DNA from 4 places in the Enterobacter sp. K510 genome. Region 1 is predicted to be linked to each of the others. Evidence: predicted binding sites of a transcription regulator. Region 1 holds the regulator's gene; each other region holds the start of a gene.
The links. The regulator Fur, encoded in region 1, represses iron uptake genes when iron is present. The targets are predictions, from matches to a motif close to ATAATAATGAGAACNACTATCAA.

Region 1 (4,143 bases):
CTCTGGGACCAGTATGAGAACATCATCGGCTGGACAACCGTCCCTGCCTTCGATAAACCAGCCCTGTTTATTCGCGGCGGCAATTCCTCTTACGTGACCGATGCGTACCGTAATGCGCTGCTGGCGCAATTCCCGCAGGCGCGGGCGCATGTGGTCGCCGGTGCCGGGCACTGGGTGCATGCGGAAAAACCCGATGCCGTACTGCGGGCGATCCGTCGCTATCTTGCTGATAATGCCAGTTGATTAAAAACCCGGCGACCGAGCGCCGCGACGCGCCCGGTCGTTGGCGTGCCCCTCTCCCTGATGTATGATGGCGCGCTAATTGCGCAGGGCCTCCACCAGGCAGCTTGTTTTTCCCCCGACGTCACTCAAAATCATGGCTAAAGAACAAACGGACCGCACGACACTCGATCTGTTCGCGAATGATCGTCGCCCAGGACGACCGAAAACGAATCCGCATTCGCGTGACGAACAGTTGCGCATTAATAAGCGGAATCAGCTGAAACGCGATAAGGTTCGTGGACTCAAACGCGTCGAGCTAAAACTGAACGCGGACGCCGTCGAAGCCTTAAATGAACTGGCCGAGGATCGTGACATCAGCCGTAGCGAGCTGATTGAGGAGCTTTTAATGGCCCAGCTCGCGCTGCTGCGCGGCCAGGGGATAGTCTGAAAATCCCGCTAAATATCACTTTCATGTAGCACAGAGTGCAGTCTGAGGCGTTTGCAGTTTCCGCGTCCTTCTCTGTTCTGCTATGATTGCCCTTATCCGTGGGCATTGCGCCACCACCATATCATTAAGTTTCAAGAGGTTATTTTACTCATGGCAATCACAGGCATTTTTTTCGGCAGCGACACGGGTAATACCGAAAATATCGCGAAAATGATCCAAAAGCAGCTTGGTAAAGATGTTGCGGACGTGCATGACATCGCCAAAAGCAGCAAAGAAGATCTCGAAGGTTACGATATTCTGCTGCTGGGCATCCCGACCTGGTACTATGGTGAAGCGCAGTGCGACTGGGACGATTTCTTCCCGACGCTGGAAGAGGTCGATTTTAACGGCAAATTAGTCGCCCTGTTCGGCTGTGGCGACCAGGAAGACTACGCGGAATATTTCTGCGATGCGCTGGGCACCATCCGCGACATCATTGAGCCGCGCGGCGCGACTATCGTCGGTCACTGGCCGACCGCGGGCTACCATTTCGAAGCCTCCAAAGGTCTGGCGGACGACGACCACTTCGTCGGTCTGGCCATTGATGAAGACCGCCAGCCGGAACTGACCGCTGAGCGCGTGGAAAAATGGGTGAAGCAGATTTCTGAAGAACTTCATTTAGATGAGATCATCAACGCCTGATTTTTGTGCGGCGTAACCTGTTGGCTGCGCCGCATTAATAGATATAACCAATCAAAATAATTGCTACAATTTTTTAACTTTCGCACGCATACCTGTACAATATCCCCTGATTGAACGTGATTGCTTACGGGTTTGTTAGTGACACCACGTTTTATACGCATACTTTGCTTGAGGACTTGCAGTTTTCATTTAGGCATGGCAGTTCTATAATGAGACGCATTAACTCAACGTCATTCTCATTAACTTCCATTTTGGAAGTGAATCGTTTAGCTACAGGACAGATTCCGCATGACTGACAATAACACCGCACTAAAGAAGGCTGGCCTGAAAGTCACGCTTCCTCGGTTAAAGATCCTTGAGGTACTCCAGGGACCTGACAACCACCATGTCAGTGCGGAAGATTTATACAAACGACTGATCGACATGGGCGAAGAGATTGGCCTGGCGACGGTCTACCGCGTGCTTAACCAGTTCGATGACGCCGGTATTGTGACCCGTCATAATTTCGAAGGCGGTAAATCTGTTTTTGAACTGACGCAGCAGCATCACCACGATCACCTGATCTGCCTCGACTGCGGCAAAGTGATTGAATTCAGCGATGATTCTATTGAATTACGTCAGCGTGAAATCGCCGCTCAGCACGGGATCCGCCTGACCAACCACAGCCTTTACCTCTACGGCCACTGCGCTGAAGGCGATTGCCGCGAAAACGACACCGCACACGATATTCGCAAATAACGTTGCTGCACATTGCCCGACGGCGCAAGCTTGCCGGGCCTGCGTTATATTGTAGGCCGGGTAAGCGTCAGCGCCACCCGGCAACCCCGCCAGAATTAAATCTCAATCACCGCACGGCCACGGATCTGCCCGTTCAGCAGTTTTTCCGCCACGTCAATGGCATCGCTCAGCGGATAAGTGGCACTCAGTTTTTCCAGCGCCGCAGGCGTTAAATACTGACAGGCTTTCTCCCAGATCGCCGGACGTTTTTCGCTGCTCACCATCACGCTGTCGATACCGCGCAGCGTAACGCCGCGCAGAATGAAAGGCGCCACTGTCGCCGGGAGATCCATACCCTGCGCCATGCCGCACGCCGCGACTATGCCGTCATAACGGACACTGGCGCAGACGTTGCTCAGCGTATGGCTGCCGACGGTATCGATCGCCGCCGCCCAGCGCTCTTTCTGTAACGGTTTACCCGGCGCGCTCAGCTCATCACGGTTGATAATGTCGCTGGCCCCCAGCTGTTCGCGCATCCATCCGGCTTCCTGCGGACGGCCGGTCGACGCCACCACCTGATAGCCCATGGCAGAAAGAATGATCACCGCGCAGCTGCCCACGCCGCCGCCCGCGCCGGTCACCAGCACCGGGCCGTCTTCAGGCTTCACGCCGTGATCCAGCACCGCCTGCACGCACAGCATGGCGGTAAAGCCCGCCGTACCGATAGCCATCACCTGTTTTGCATCCGCGCCGGACGGCATTTTCGTCAGCCATTCGCTTTTGACCCGCGCCTTGCCTGCCAGTCCGCCCCAGTGACGTTCGCCCACGCCCCAGCCGGTCAGCAGCACGCGGTCGCCCACGGCAAACGCCGCGCTGTCGCTGGCGGTTACGGTCCCGGCGAAATCAATACCCGGCACCATAGGGAACTGGCGCACAATCGGGCCGCGACCGGTAATAGCCAGCGCATCTTTATAGTTAATGGAGGAGTATTCCACCGCGACGGTGACGTCACCTTCCGGCAACGCCTGCTCGTCCAGCTCCACCAGGGATGCCGAATACTGTCCTTCCGCTTTATCAATCTGAATGGCTTTAAACATGATGACCTCATTACATTAATCAAACTTGCCAGTCGCGACGGCCTTTGCGGGCCGATCGTCTACAATTACCAGCGACGTTAATACCCCCAGGCGCTGACGGCAAGCTTTATCAATCCGTTAGCTTAGAAATTAATTAATTATTAATTTATGAGTTAAGACTATTCTTAGATTGATGGGGTGATAATCATCCGATACATTTACCCTCCCTGCGGCTAAGTGGAAGCTTACGTTGTGAAAAATAAATTAATACTCACCAATTTATTAACAAATCACTATGCAGATCATTGTTAATAACTGGAAAGTTGAGCCGTCGTTAAACGGTCTGGTACACCGGGAAACGGGGGAGATCCGCCGCCTTGGTGAATTCCATTTTATTATGCTCGAAACGCTGGTTAATCATGCCGGGGAGGTGGTGTCGCGTGATTTTCTGATGAGCGAAGTATGGAAAAACCGCGTCGTCGGAAATAACAGCCTGCTGACCGCTGTCTATGCTCTGCGGGTAGCGCTGGGGGACGACGGCCGGGTACAGGAGATCATCAAAACCATCCCGAAAAAAGGCTATCTGCTGAATAAAGACTTTGTCGTCCTGCTGCCGGATGAGCCGCTCTCTGCGTCCCAGCCCCTGACTCAGCCCGATCCTGAACCGGTTGCCGACGTGACGGATGCCCCGCCCGCCAGCGCGCCTGCGCCGCGCAATAAACACCGCCTGATTGTCCTGGCGGCGCTGTTGCTGCTGCTTGGCTGCGGGCTTATCTGGCTGATTTACCCCGGGGGTCAGAATTCTGCGCCGCTTGCCACTTCCCGTCTGTCGATTAAAGAAGAGCTGTCGCCGCAAAATGACAAAATTAAATTATTTCGACTGCACCGCACGGGGGTGAATACATCAGGCGCGGTATTGTCGTCGCATATTGCGGAGTCGCTGGAAGGCATCAATATGCTGCTTACGGCGCATAAGGCAACGCTGACGATTTATTATTA
Region 2 (4,143 bases), on a different contig from region 1:
AATTAATGGGCACCGTGCGCGAGCGCGCCGAAGACGAAGCCATTAACGTGTTCGCCCGTAACCTGCACGATCTGCTGATGGCGGCCCCTGCAGGGCTGCGCGCCACCATGGGTCTTGATCCCGGCCTGCGCACCGGCGTGAAAGTGGCGGTGGTTGACGGCACCGGCAAGCTGGTGGCGACCGACACCATCTATCCGCACACCGGCCAGGCCGCGAAAGCGGCGGTAGTGGTCGCCACGCTGTGCGAAAAACATAATGTTGAACTGGTGGCCATCGGTAACGGCACGGCCTCGCGCGAAACCGAGCGTTTCTTCCTCGACGTGCAAAAGCAGTTCCCGAAAGTCACGGCGCAAAAAGTGATCGTCAGCGAAGCGGGCGCGTCTGTCTATTCCGCCTCTGAACTGGCGGCGCTGGAGTTCCCGGATCTGGATGTCTCCATCCGTGGCGCGGTGTCTATCGCCCGTCGTTTACAGGATCCGCTGGCGGAGCTGGTGAAAATCGATCCGAAATCCATCGGCGTCGGCCAGTACCAGCACGACGTCAGCCAGTCACAGCTGGCGCGTAAGCTCGATGCGGTGGTGGAAGACTGCGTAAACGCCGTGGGCGTCGATCTGAATACCGCCTCCGTACCGCTGTTAACCCGCGTGGCGGGTTTAACCCGCATGATGGCGCAGAATATTGTCGCCTGGCGCGATGAGAACGGGCAGTTCCAGAACCGCCAGCAGTTGCTGAAGGTGAGCCGTCTGGGGCCGAAAGCCTTCGAACAGTGCGCGGGCTTCCTGCGCATTAACCACGGCGATAACCCGCTGGATGCGTCAACGGTGCACCCGGAAGCCTATCCGGTGGTGGAGCGCATTCTGGCCGCCACCGAGCAGTCATTGCGCGATCTGATGGGTAACGGCAACGAGCTGCGTCAGCTGAAAGCCTCCGACTTCACCGATGAGCGTTTCGGCGTGCCGACGGTGACCGATATCATCAAAGAGCTGGAAAAACCAGGCCGCGATCCGCGTCCGGAATTCAAAACCGCGACCTTCGCCGAGGGCGTGGAAACCATGAACGACCTGCTGCCAGGCATGATCCTTGAAGGCGCGGTGACCAACGTCACCAACTTTGGCGCATTCGTGGACATCGGCGTGCATCAGGACGGCCTGGTGCATATCTCCTCGCTGTCCAACAAGTTTGTCGACGATCCGCACAGCGTGGTGAAAGCCGGTGATATCGTCAAAGTGAAGGTGATGGAAGTCGATCTGCCGCGAAAACGTATCGCCCTGACCATGCGTCTTGACGAACAGCCAGGCGAAACCAGTTCCCGTCGCGGCAGTGGCCCGCAGCGCGAACAGGCCAGCCGCCCGGCAGCGCGCGGGGCGGCAAAACCACGCGGTCGTGATGCTCAGCCATCCGGCAACAGCGCGATGATGGATGCGCTGGCGGCGGCCATGGGTAAAAAACGTTAATCTTTTTTCGCCCTCTCCTGCGGGAGAGGGAATTAACTTTAAATAATTAATAAAACTTAACAGATCACTATTTTTCACATTATTAACACAATGCGTTAATTCTGGTTCCATTTAACTAAAATCATTTCCGCGCTTATTTTTGAGCTAAATCAAAAGTCCCGCATATTAATCGCCAATATAACATTCACACACATTTTATCCGTTGATGATAAAAACCATTCTCATTACCATTCTTTCAGTTGATTATTTTGTCACCGTCGCCGGGGTCGCTTATTCCGCTTTTCCTGAATGTTGACGACGCCCGGCACACTACCCTGATTTGCAAAATTAAGTAGGTCCCTATGGCATTCTCACCTGACAGCGCGTGGAAAATTACCGGTTTCGCCCCTGAAATCAGCCCGGCTTACCGTCAGAAACTGCTTTCGCTTGGCATGCTGCCGGGCTCGTCATTTAACGTGGTGCGCGTCGCGCCCTTCGGTGACCCTGTACATATTGAAACCCGTCGGGTCAGCCTGGTATTACGAAAAAAAGATCTGGCGTTATTAGAAGTGGAAGCGGTATCCCGTTAATAAGCGACTGACTCACAGAGCGCAGCAATACTATGAAAAAATTAACCCTTGGTTTAATTGGCAATCCTAATTCCGGCAAGACAACTTTATTTAATCAGCTTACCGGCGCACGTCAGCGTGTCGGTAACTGGGCGGGCGTCACGGTGGAGCGTAAAGAAGGGCTGTTCTCCACCACTGACCACGCGGTAACCCTGGTGGACCTGCCTGGCACCTATTCTCTGACCACCATTTCGTCGCAAACCTCTCTCGATGAACAGATCGCCTGCCACTACATTCTCAGCGGCGAGGCGGACATGCTGATTAACGTAGTGGATGCGTCAAATCTGGAGCGTAACCTCTACCTGACGCTACAGCTGCTGGAGCTGGGCATTCCCTGCATCGTGGCGCTTAACATGCTCGACATTGCCGAGAAACAGCAGATCCGCATCGACATCGATGCCCTGTCCGCCCGCCTGGGTTGCCCGGTGGTGCCGCTGGTATCAACGCGCGGGCGCGGTATCGACGCCCTTAAGCTGGCGATTGACCGCCACCAGCAGAATCAGGCTATCAGCCTGGTGCATTATGCGCGTCCCCTGCTGCGGGAAGCCGCCATGCTGGCGGAAACCATGGATACACAGATGCCGGAACAACAGCGTCGCTGGCTGGCGTTGCAGATGCTGGAAGGCGATATCTACAGCCGCGGCTACGCGGGCGATGCGGCGCAGCATCTGCCGCAGGCGCTGGCGCGTCTGAAAGAGGAGATGGACGATCCTGCCCTGCACATCGCCGACGCCCGTTACCAGACCATCGCGGCCATTTGCGATGCGGTGAGCAACACGTTAACGGCGGAGCCGGGGCGCTTTACCGCCGCCATGGATAAGATCGTCCTCAACCGTCTGCTCGGGCTGCCGATCTTCCTGCTGGTGATGTACGTGATGTTTGTGCTGGCCATTAACATCGGCGGCGCGCTGGCGCCGATCTTTGACGCCGGTTCCGTGGCCATTTTCATTCACGGTATTCAGTGGATTGGTTACACGCTGCACTTCCCGGACTGGCTGACTATTTTCCTTGCCCAGGGGCTGGGCGGCGGTATCAACACCGTGCTGCCGCTGGTGCCGCAGATCGGCATGATGTACCTGTTCCTGTCATTCCTTGAAGACTCCGGCTACATGGCGCGCGCGGCCTTTGTAATGGATCGCCTGATGCAGTCGCTGGGGCTACCGGGCAAATCCTTTGTGCCGCTGATTGTCGGCTTTGGCTGTAATGTGCCGTCGGTAATGGGCGCCCGCACGCTGGATGCGCCGCGTGAGCGCCTGATGACCATCATGATGGCACCCTTTATGTCCTGCGGCGCGCGGCTGGCGATTTTCGCCGTCTTCGCCTCGGCCTTCTTCGGGCAGCAGGGTGCGCTGGCGGTGTTCTCGCTCTATGTGCTGGGGATCGTGATGGCTATTCTCACCGGCCTGATGCTCAAGCACACCATTATGCGCGGCGAAGCCTCGCCTTTTGTGATGGAGCTGCCGGTGTATCACGTCCCGCACCTGAAAAGCCTGCTGCTGCAAACCTGGCAGCGTCTGAAAGGCTTTGTGCTGCGCGCGGGTAAGGTGATTGTGGTGGTCAGTATTTTCCTCAGCGCCCTGAACAGCTTTACGCTTGGCGGCCAGGCGGCTACGAGCATCAACGACTCGGCGCTGGCATCGGTCAGTCGGGTGTTCACGCCGCTGCTTGAGCCTGTCGGCGTGCAGGAGGATCACTGGCAGGCGACCGTCGGTCTGTTTACCGGCGCGATGGCAAAAGAAGTGGTGGTCGGGACATTAAACACCCTCTACACCGCCGAAAACATTCAGGACGCGCCCTTTGATGCAGCGCAGTTCAGCCTGACGGACGAACTGCTGGGCGCCGCGCAAGAAACCTGGCAAAGCCTGGTGGAAACCTTAAGCCTGAGCACGCTGGCTAATCCGATCGAAGCCAGCAAAGGCGACGGCGAAATGGCCACCGGCACCATGGGCGTGATGAGCGAGAAGTTTGGCAGCCCTGCCGCCGCCTACAGCTATCTGATCTTCGTGCTGCTCTACATCCCCTGTATTTCGGTGATGGGGGCCATCGCTCGCGAAGCGAGCCGCGGCTGGATGGGCTTCTCG
Region 3 (4,143 bases), on a different contig from region 1:
GAGGTTCCTGATGCGCCACCAACCGCGACGGCCACCCCAACGGCCACGCCGGTGACGCCAACGCCTGCGGGCGGGCTTATCGCGCGGGTGTATATCCGCATGAGCGATGCGGATCATCTGCTGGTAAACGGCAAGCCGCAGAAGGCGGTGGCCGCGTCGAGCGGGTTCGCGTTTATTCAGCTGCCGGCCGGGAAGTATGATATTACGCTGCAAAGCGGCAGCCAGACGCATACGCAGTCGCTGGCGATTGCCACGCCGGGTACCTGGCTGATTAATCCGCAGGGGTGATTCGTTTCGTGGTAAATTGCGCTCTTACTGGCTTCTGAGTACGGCTCAGACTCCAGGCGCACAGAGCGCGCAAGGGGCGGCCAGTCGCCGCCGCCCCCTGCACCCCCGGGCTCCCCACACTTCACGATTTCTAAAAAACACCACTCACAGATTCCTGTAAGTTAAAAAAAATTAACGCCACTCAGTCGTCTTATAAAGAATAAAAATAATGACGCGAGGGGTTGAGTCCCCGCTGAAACCGGCGAGCCGTAGGCCGGATGACAAGGGCTGGACGCCATGGATGGCGGCCAGAGGCGAAATGAGGCAGGATGCCGAATCGAGCCGACCGCGGGCAGACGGCCGGGAGGTGAGCGCAGTGCGCAGCACCGGTTTCTTTGCGGGGCCGCGGGGATTGCTAAGGGGGCCGCGGTGGCCCCCTTAGCACGTTCACCGTCAGCGGCGTCACGCCTGACTCAAAACGCAAAGTGAACGGAACATTCCACCAAACCAAACATTCCACAGAACCAAACATCCCTCCAAACCAAACATTCCACAGATCCGCCTATCCCCCACAAAATTTGCCTTCCAATGCGCAAAAAGTTAAATCCACCACGCACCCTGCCCGATATTCGTCTACTGTTTTCTCAAGGTTGATTGCAGCGGTTTCGCTGTTCGCCCCTCAAGGAGAATAATTAATGACCAAACCTTTTATGCGCCGTCCCCACACGCTGTTTTTCGCCATGCAAATCGCGATTGGTGGCGCACTGCTGTCCCTTTCCGCCCCGCTGCTGGCCGATGAAGTCCAGAACAAAGGCCAGCCGCAGTCCCCGGATGTCCTGCTTGGCCCGCTGTTTACCGATGTGCAGACCGCCAAACTCTTCCCTGATCAAAAAACCTTCGCCGATGCGGTGCCGAAAGGCGATCCGCTGATGGTGCTGGCGGATTACCGCATGCAGCGCAACCAGTCTGGCTTCGATCTGCGCCACTTTGTTGACGTGAACTTTATTGTGCCAGGCGAAGGCAAAAAATATGTGCCGCCTGCCGGACAAAGCCTGCGCGAGCATATCGACGGTCTGTGGACCGAGCTGACGCGCACCACCGATACCGCCGGAAAATGGGACTCCCTGCTGCCGCTGCCGAAACCTTATGTCGTGCCGGGCGGACGCTTCCGGGAGGTCTATTACTGGGACAGCTATTTCACCATGCTGGGGCTGGCGGAGAGCGACCACTGGGATAAAGTGCAGGATATGGTCGACAACTTTGCCCATGAACTGGACGCCTGGGGGCATATCCCCAACGGCAACCGCAGCTACTACCTGAGCCGTTCGCAGCCGCCCTTCTTCCCCTTTATGGTTGAGTTGTTAGCCACTCACGAAGGGGATGACGCGCTGAAGCAGTATCTGCCGCAGATGGAAAAAGAGTATCAGTACTGGATGGAAGGCGCAGATGCCCTGCAACCGGGTGAAGCCAGTAAGCGCGTGGTTAAACTTCCGGATGGCTCGCTGCTCAACCGCTACTGGGACGATCGCGACACCCCGCGCCCGGAATCCTGGCTGGCTGACGTGACCACGGCGAAAAACAACCCTAACCGCCCGGCGACGGAAATCTATCGCGATCTGCGCGCGGCAGCGGCATCCGGCTGGGACTTCAGCTCCCGCTGGATGGACGATCCCGAACAGCTCGGCACTATCCGCACCACCAGCATTGTGCCGGTGGATCTGAACGCGCTGATGTACAAAATGGAAAAAATGATCGCCCGCGCCAGCCAGGCGGCCGGCGATACGGGCAAAGCGCAGAAGTTTGAAGCGCTGGCGAATGCGCGCCAGAAAGCGATGGAAGCCAATCTGTGGAATGACAAGGACGGCTGGTACGCTGATTACGATCTGAAAACCAAAAAAGTGCGTAATCAACTGACCGCCGCCGCCCTGTTCCCGCTGTATGTTAACGCGGCGGCGAAAGATCGCGCGGATAAAGTGGCCGCAGCGACCGAGGCCCGGCTGATCAAGCCAGGCGGCCTGACCACCACCACGGTAAACAGCGGTCAGCAGTGGGATGCGCCGAACGGCTGGGCGCCGTTGCAGTGGGTCGCCACCGCCGGTCTGAAAAACTACGACCACGAGAAGGCGGCGATGGATGTCACCTGGCGCTTCCTGAAAAACGTCCAGCATACTTACGACAGCAAGCAAAAACTGGTGGAGAAGTATGACGTCAGCAGCACCGGCACCGGTGGCGGCGGCGGTGAATACCCGCTACAGGACGGCTTTGGCTGGACCAACGGCGTGACGCTGATGATGCTGGATCTGGTCTGTCCGAAAACGCAGCCGTGCGATAACGTACCGGAGACGCAGCCCGCTGTGCAATCCACCGCGCAACCGGCTGCCGCGCAGTCATCTGCCCCTGCCCCGACGGCTGAAAAAGTCGCACAATAAGCGGTTCGCCTGCTACCAGATTTGGTAGCAGGTTTTAGTGTGCGAAATCAACACATTGCCCGGCGGCGCAGGCTTGCCGGGCCTACAGCAATCTCCTCACTCTCCCCTCGGTTAATCCCACACTCATTTTCCGTTGTATTCTTTAACGTTAACGATAATAATTCGCATTCCTTTTACATTTGTTAATACAAATTTCCCGTTTGTGGCGGAGGCTTGTTCCGCGCACAACGGTACTCAGGATCCCGGAATGACCACGACATTATCCCTGAAACGTTCGTCCCTGCTGTGCGCTCTTGCGCTGGCGCTTCCTCATGCGGTGCTCGCGGAAGACACCGTGGTGGTTACCGCCACCGCGCCTCAGTCAGCCATTGCGCCGACCGAAGGCTATACCGTGCAAAGCACCCGCGGCGCGACCAAGACCGATGAACCGCTGATCACTACCGGTCAGTCGGTGTCCGTCGTTACCCGCCAGCAGATGGAAGATCAGGGCGTGGCGACGGTGTCCCAGGCGCTGGCCTATACGCCGGGGGTTTATTCCAGCTTCGGCGGCGGCGCTACCCGCTTCGATACCGTTTCCCTGCGCGGCTTCCACGGCGGCGACGTGGATAACCTGTTCCTCGACGGGATGCGTCTGATGAGCGACGGCGGTAGCCACAGTGTATTGCAGGTGGATCCGTGGTTTATCGAACGTGTTGACGTGGTGAAAGGCCCGTCATCGGCGCTGTACGGTCAGAGCGTGCCGGGCGGGCTGGTGAATCTCACCTCCAAACGCCCGCAGTTCAAACAGGAAGGCCATTTCCGTCTCAGCGGCGGTACCCATAACACCAAAGGCGGCGCCTTCGATTACACCGACGCGATCAACGAGCAACTGGCGTTCCGCATTATCGGGATGACGCGCAGCAGCGATACCCAGTATGACAACACCCGCGAAGAGCGCTACGCCATCTCCCCGTCGCTGTTGTGGCAGCCGGATTCGGATACCAGCCTGCTGTTGCGCGCTTATCTGCAAAAAGATCCGACCGGCGGCTATCACGGCTCCCTGCCTCTCGACGGCACGCGCTTTGCCCACAATGGCCGCAAGCTCGACACCGGTACGAATGAAGGCGAAAGCGAAGACGGCTACCGTCGTCGTGAGCAGATCTACAGCCTGGAGTTCGATCACCAGTTCAACGACATCTGGTCAGTACACTCCAGCGGCAGCTATACCCATGCCAACGTGTCACTGGATCAGGTGTATCAGACCGGCTGGATCGACGGCGGCGATACGCTGTCCCGCGGCTATAGCGGCAACCGAGGCTCACTGGATGCGTGGTCCACCGATAACCGCGTACAGGCGGATTTCAATACCGGCGAGGTGGCGCATACGCTGATCCTCGGCGGCGAATACCATCGCTATCGCAACGATCTGTGGACAGGCGCGGGCAGCGCTTCGCCGCTCAACCCGTAC
Region 4 (4,143 bases), on a different contig from region 1:
GAAGCGCCACCCCGAACTGTACGAAAAAATCATGTCCCGCCTCGAAGCCAACTACCAGCATCTGCTGGCGCGTGAGACGGCTACGCTGCGTATTACCCGCAAGCTGGCTGATGGCGGCTATCTGACGTCAAACGTCACCAGCGTAGCGCTGACAGAGAAAACGCCGCCGGTTGCGGAATAACGCGCAAAAAAAAGCTGACCGGAGTCAGCTTCATTTGTCGGGTGGCGCTTCGCTTACCCGACCTACACTCTGGGCGGCTTCGCCTCACCCGGCCTACACTTTGATTTGCCGGGTGGCGGCTTCGCCTTACCCGGCCTACCAGATCCAGTAGGCCCGGCAAGCGCAGCGCCGCCGGGCGTGATAAGGCGATTACTGCGCTTTCGCGACCTCTTCACCCACCAGACCTATCTTCAGATAGCCCGCCTGATGCAGCGTATCCATCACCTTCATCATGGTTTCATAATCCACGGTTTTATCCGCGCGGAAGAAAACGGTGGTGTCTTTTTTACCCGCGGTCACGGCGTTCAGCGCGTTGATCATGGTTTCTTCCGTCACCTGATCGTTGCCGATAAACATCGATTTATCCGCTTTTACCGACAGATAGACCGGTTTTTCCGGACGCGGTTGCGGCTGGCTGGACGAGGCAGGCAGATTGACCTTCACGTCCACCGTCGCCAGCGGCGCGGCCACCATAAAGATAATCAGCAGTACCAGCATGACGTCGATAAAGGGCGTCACATTGATTTCATGCATTTCGCCGTTATCGTCCAGATTTTCATTAAGACGCATTGCCATAGGACATTAACCTAAACGTAATTTCTGTGCAGCGTGCACCGGTTTAGCCGTCGGGCTGGCGGCAAGATCAAGATCGCGGCTTTGCAGTAACAGCACCTGCGCGGCGACATCGCCAAGCGAGGCTTTATAGCTGCCGATCATGCGGGCGAAAATGTTGTAGATCACCACCGCCGGAATAGCGGCAACCAGACCAATGGCCGTGGCTAACAGCGCTTCCGCGATACCAGGCGCGACAACCGCCAGGTTAGTGGTCTGCGTCTGGGCGATACCGATAAAGCTGTTCATGATGCCCCATACGGTACCGAACAGGCCGATAAAGGGCGAGATCGCGCCAATGGTCGCCAGATAGCCATTCCCACGGCCCATATGACGGCCCACAGCCGCCACGCGGCGCTCAAGGCGGAAACCGGTACGCTCTTTAATGCCTTCGTTATCTTCCGAACCGGCAGAGAGCTCAAGCTCGTTCTGCGCTTCGTTAATTAACAGCGTACTGAGGCTTTTAGACTTAAAGGAGGCGGCGATTTCACTCGCCTGATCCAGCGAACGGGCTTCGCCGAGCAGTTGCTGTTCGCGCTTAAGGCGGCGCTTTTGCGAGATCAGCTCAACGCTTTTGCTGAAGAAAATTGCCCAGGTGACTACTGACGCCAGGATCAGGCCAATCATCACGATTTTTACAACAATATCGGCATGATGATACATACCCCAGACGGAGAGGTCCGTCTGCATCAAATTATTACCCACTGTGTATCTCCGGACATAAATCACAAATTCTGAGCATAATAATATCAAAACAGCGTCGAATTGATAGTAGTTCTCATTAGTATTTACATGATGCCCCTATTCCTGTGCATTTTCATTGCGCTTACTCAGTAAAAGCTTTCATCGGGCCATTTTCAGAAAATATTGTGCTGAATGAATAACCCTCAGGATGCAGAATCGGGCATTCATGGTAGTCTGGACATCCAGACGTATAAAAACAGGTTTCGATTATGGCAGCGAAGCACATTGATACCGCGCTGGTGAATGCCGGGCGCAGCAAAAAATATACTCAGGGTGCGGTGAACAGCGTTATCCAGCGCGCCTCTTCTCTGGTGTTCGACACGGTGGAAGCAAAAAAGCAGGCCACGCGAGGTCGCGCCAGCGGCGAGCTGTTTTATGGCCGTCGCGGCACCCTGACGCATTTCTCCTTACAGGAAGCGATGTGCGAACTGGAAGGCGGCGCGGGCTGCGCGCTCTTCCCCTGCGGCGCGGCTGCCGTGGCGAATACCATTCTGGCGTTTGTTGAACAGGGCGATCATATTCTGGTGACCCACACCGCCTACGAACCTACGCAGGATTTCTGCACAAAAATCCTGGCGAAAATGGGCGTTACCACCGGGTGGTTCGACCCGCTGATCGGCGGCGACATTGCCGGACTCATCCAACCCAATACCCGCATCGTTTTCCTTGAATCCCCCGGCTCGATCACCATGGAAGTGCACGACGTGCCGGCGATTGTTGCTGCGGTGCGGCGCGTGGCCCCGGAGGCGATCATCATGATCGACAACACCTGGGCGGCGGGCATCCTGTTTAAAGCGCTGGATTTCGGCATTGATATTTCCATTCAGGCGGCCACCAAATACCTGATTGGCCACTCCGACGGCATGATCGGCACGGCGGTGGCGAATGCCCGCTGCTGGGAGCAACTGCGCGAGAACGCCTACCTGATGGGGCAAATGGTGGACGCTGACACCGCCTATATGACCAGCCGCGGCCTGCGCACCCTGAGCGTGCGTCTGCGCCAGCATCATGAAAGCAGCCTGCAACTCGCCGAATGGCTGGCGGCGCATCCGCAGGTGGCTTGCGTGAATCACCCTGCGCTGCCGGGCAGTAAAGGACATGAATTCTGGAAGCGCGATTTTACCGGCAGCAGCGGCCTGTTCTCATTTGTGCTGCGTAAAAGGCTGAATAATCAGGAGCTGGCGGCTTATCTCGATTACTTCACGCTGTTCAGCATGGCCTACTCCTGGGGCGGCTATGAATCGCTGATCCTGGCGAACCAGCCGGAGCATATTGCGGCGATCCGTCCGGGCGCCGAGGTCGACTTTACTGGCACACTTATCCGTCTGCATATAGGTTTAGAAAACGTTGATGATTTACGTGCTGATTTAGCAGCGGGATTTGAGCGCATCGTGTAAAGTTAGCAGCCTGACAAGAAATCTTTCCAGACCAGCAGACTCGTCTGCATTTCTTGCGTGGGGGATCAAGGTGTCCTTGACATTTCAGGCGTACAATAGCGCTCAATATGCGGTTCCACAGGAAAGTCCATGGTAGTTATTCAAAATATTATCGCCGCGCTCTGGCATCATGATTTCGCGGCGTTAGCTGATCCACATGTTGTCGGTGTCGTTTACTTCGTGATGTTTGCGACACTGTTTCTGGAAAACGGATTACTTCCGGCCTCTTTCCTGCCAGGCGACAGTCTGCTTCTCTTAACCGGAGCGCTGATCGCCCGCGGCGTGATGGACTTTATACCGGCGCTGGTGATCCTCACCACCGCCGCCAGTCTGGGCTGCTGGTTGAGCTATATTCAGGGCCGCTGGCTGGGCAATACGCGGGTGGTGAAAAGCTGGCTGGCGCAGTTGCCGGTTAAATACCACGAGCGGGCCACCTGCATGTTCGAGCGGCATGGCCTGCTGGCGCTGCTGGCCGGGCGTTTTCTGGCCTTCGTACGTACGCTGCTGCCAACGATGGCGGGCATCTCCGGCCTCTCCAACCGCCGCTTCCAGTTCTTTAACTGGCTGAGCGCGCTGCTGTGGGTGGGCGCGGTGACCTCGCTGGGCTATGCGCTGAGCATGATCCCTTTCGTGAAGCGCCATGAAGATCAGGTGATGACCTTCCTGATGATCCTGCCCGTATTCCTGCTGGTCGCCGGGTTACTGGGCACAGTGATCGTGGTGATCAAAAAGAAATACTGCAACGCCTGACTTTTATCCCCTCACCTCGCGGTGAGGGGGTTGTTACGTCCCCTGCATCATCCTGATCCTGGCCGCATCCTCTCCCGGCGTCACGCCAAAATAGCGTTTAAACTCGCGGCTGAACTGCGAGGCGCTTTCATATCCCACCCGCATGGCCGCCGCGCTGGCTTTCATACCGTCGTGGATCATCAACATGCGCGCCCGGTGCAGACGGTAGCTTTTCAGATACTGCAACGGCGAGGTGCTGGTGACGGCTTTAAAATTGTGATGGAACGCCGAGACGCTCATGTTGGCTTCGGCCGCCAGCTGGTCAACGCTCAGGTTTTCCGTGTACTGGCTTTCGATGCGTTTTAATACGCGGCTGATCAGGCTGAAGTGTGTCTGACGGCT

Region 2: the regulator Fur is predicted to act here: its motif matches at 1,663-1,685, upstream of feoA (ferrous iron transporter A).
Region 3: the regulator Fur is predicted to act here: its motif matches at 2,848-2,870, upstream of ACQUTD_RS05190 (TonB-dependent siderophore receptor).
Region 4: the regulator Fur is predicted to act here: its motif matches at 1,598-1,620, upstream of exbB (tol-pal system-associated acyl-CoA thioesterase).

What each region holds. Positions count from the first base shown of each region.
Region 1 is NZ_JBNRLQ010000011.1:11,353-15,495, reverse strand. Features, by position in the region: gene ybfF (esterase) at 1-243, shown strand, start outside; gene ybfE (LexA regulated protein) at 377-670, shown strand; gene fldA (flavodoxin FldA) at 821-1,351, shown strand; gene fur (ferric iron uptake transcriptional regulator) at 1,640-2,089, shown strand; gene acuI (acrylyl-CoA reductase (NADPH)) at 2,185-3,165, opposite strand; gene ACQUTD_RS17985 (winged helix-turn-helix domain-containing protein) at 3,440-4,143, shown strand, end outside.
Region 2 is NZ_JBNRLQ010000005.1:324,167-328,309, reverse strand. Features, by position in the region: gene ACQUTD_RS11250 (Tex family protein) at 1-1,454, shown strand, start outside; gene feoA (ferrous iron transporter A) at 1,796-2,023, shown strand; gene feoB (Fe(2+) transporter permease subunit FeoB) at 2,056-4,143, shown strand, end outside.
Region 3 is NZ_JBNRLQ010000002.1:534,117-538,259, reverse strand. Features, by position in the region: gene ACQUTD_RS05200 (serine/threonine-protein kinase) at 1-288, shown strand, start outside; gene ACQUTD_RS05195 (alpha,alpha-trehalase TreA) at 963-2,696, shown strand; gene ACQUTD_RS05190 (TonB-dependent siderophore receptor) at 2,944-4,143, shown strand, end outside.
Region 4 is NZ_JBNRLQ010000001.1:384,726-388,868, forward strand. Features, by position in the region: gene ACQUTD_RS01755 (cytoplasmic protein) at 1-181, shown strand, start outside; gene exbD (TonB system transport protein ExbD) at 371-796, opposite strand; gene exbB (tol-pal system-associated acyl-CoA thioesterase) at 803-1,537, opposite strand; gene metC (cystathionine beta-lyase) at 1,786-2,973, shown strand; gene yghB (DedA family general envelope maintenance protein YghB) at 3,103-3,762, shown strand; gene ACQUTD_RS01780 (AraC family transcriptional regulator N-terminal domain-containing protein) at 3,796-4,143, opposite strand, start outside.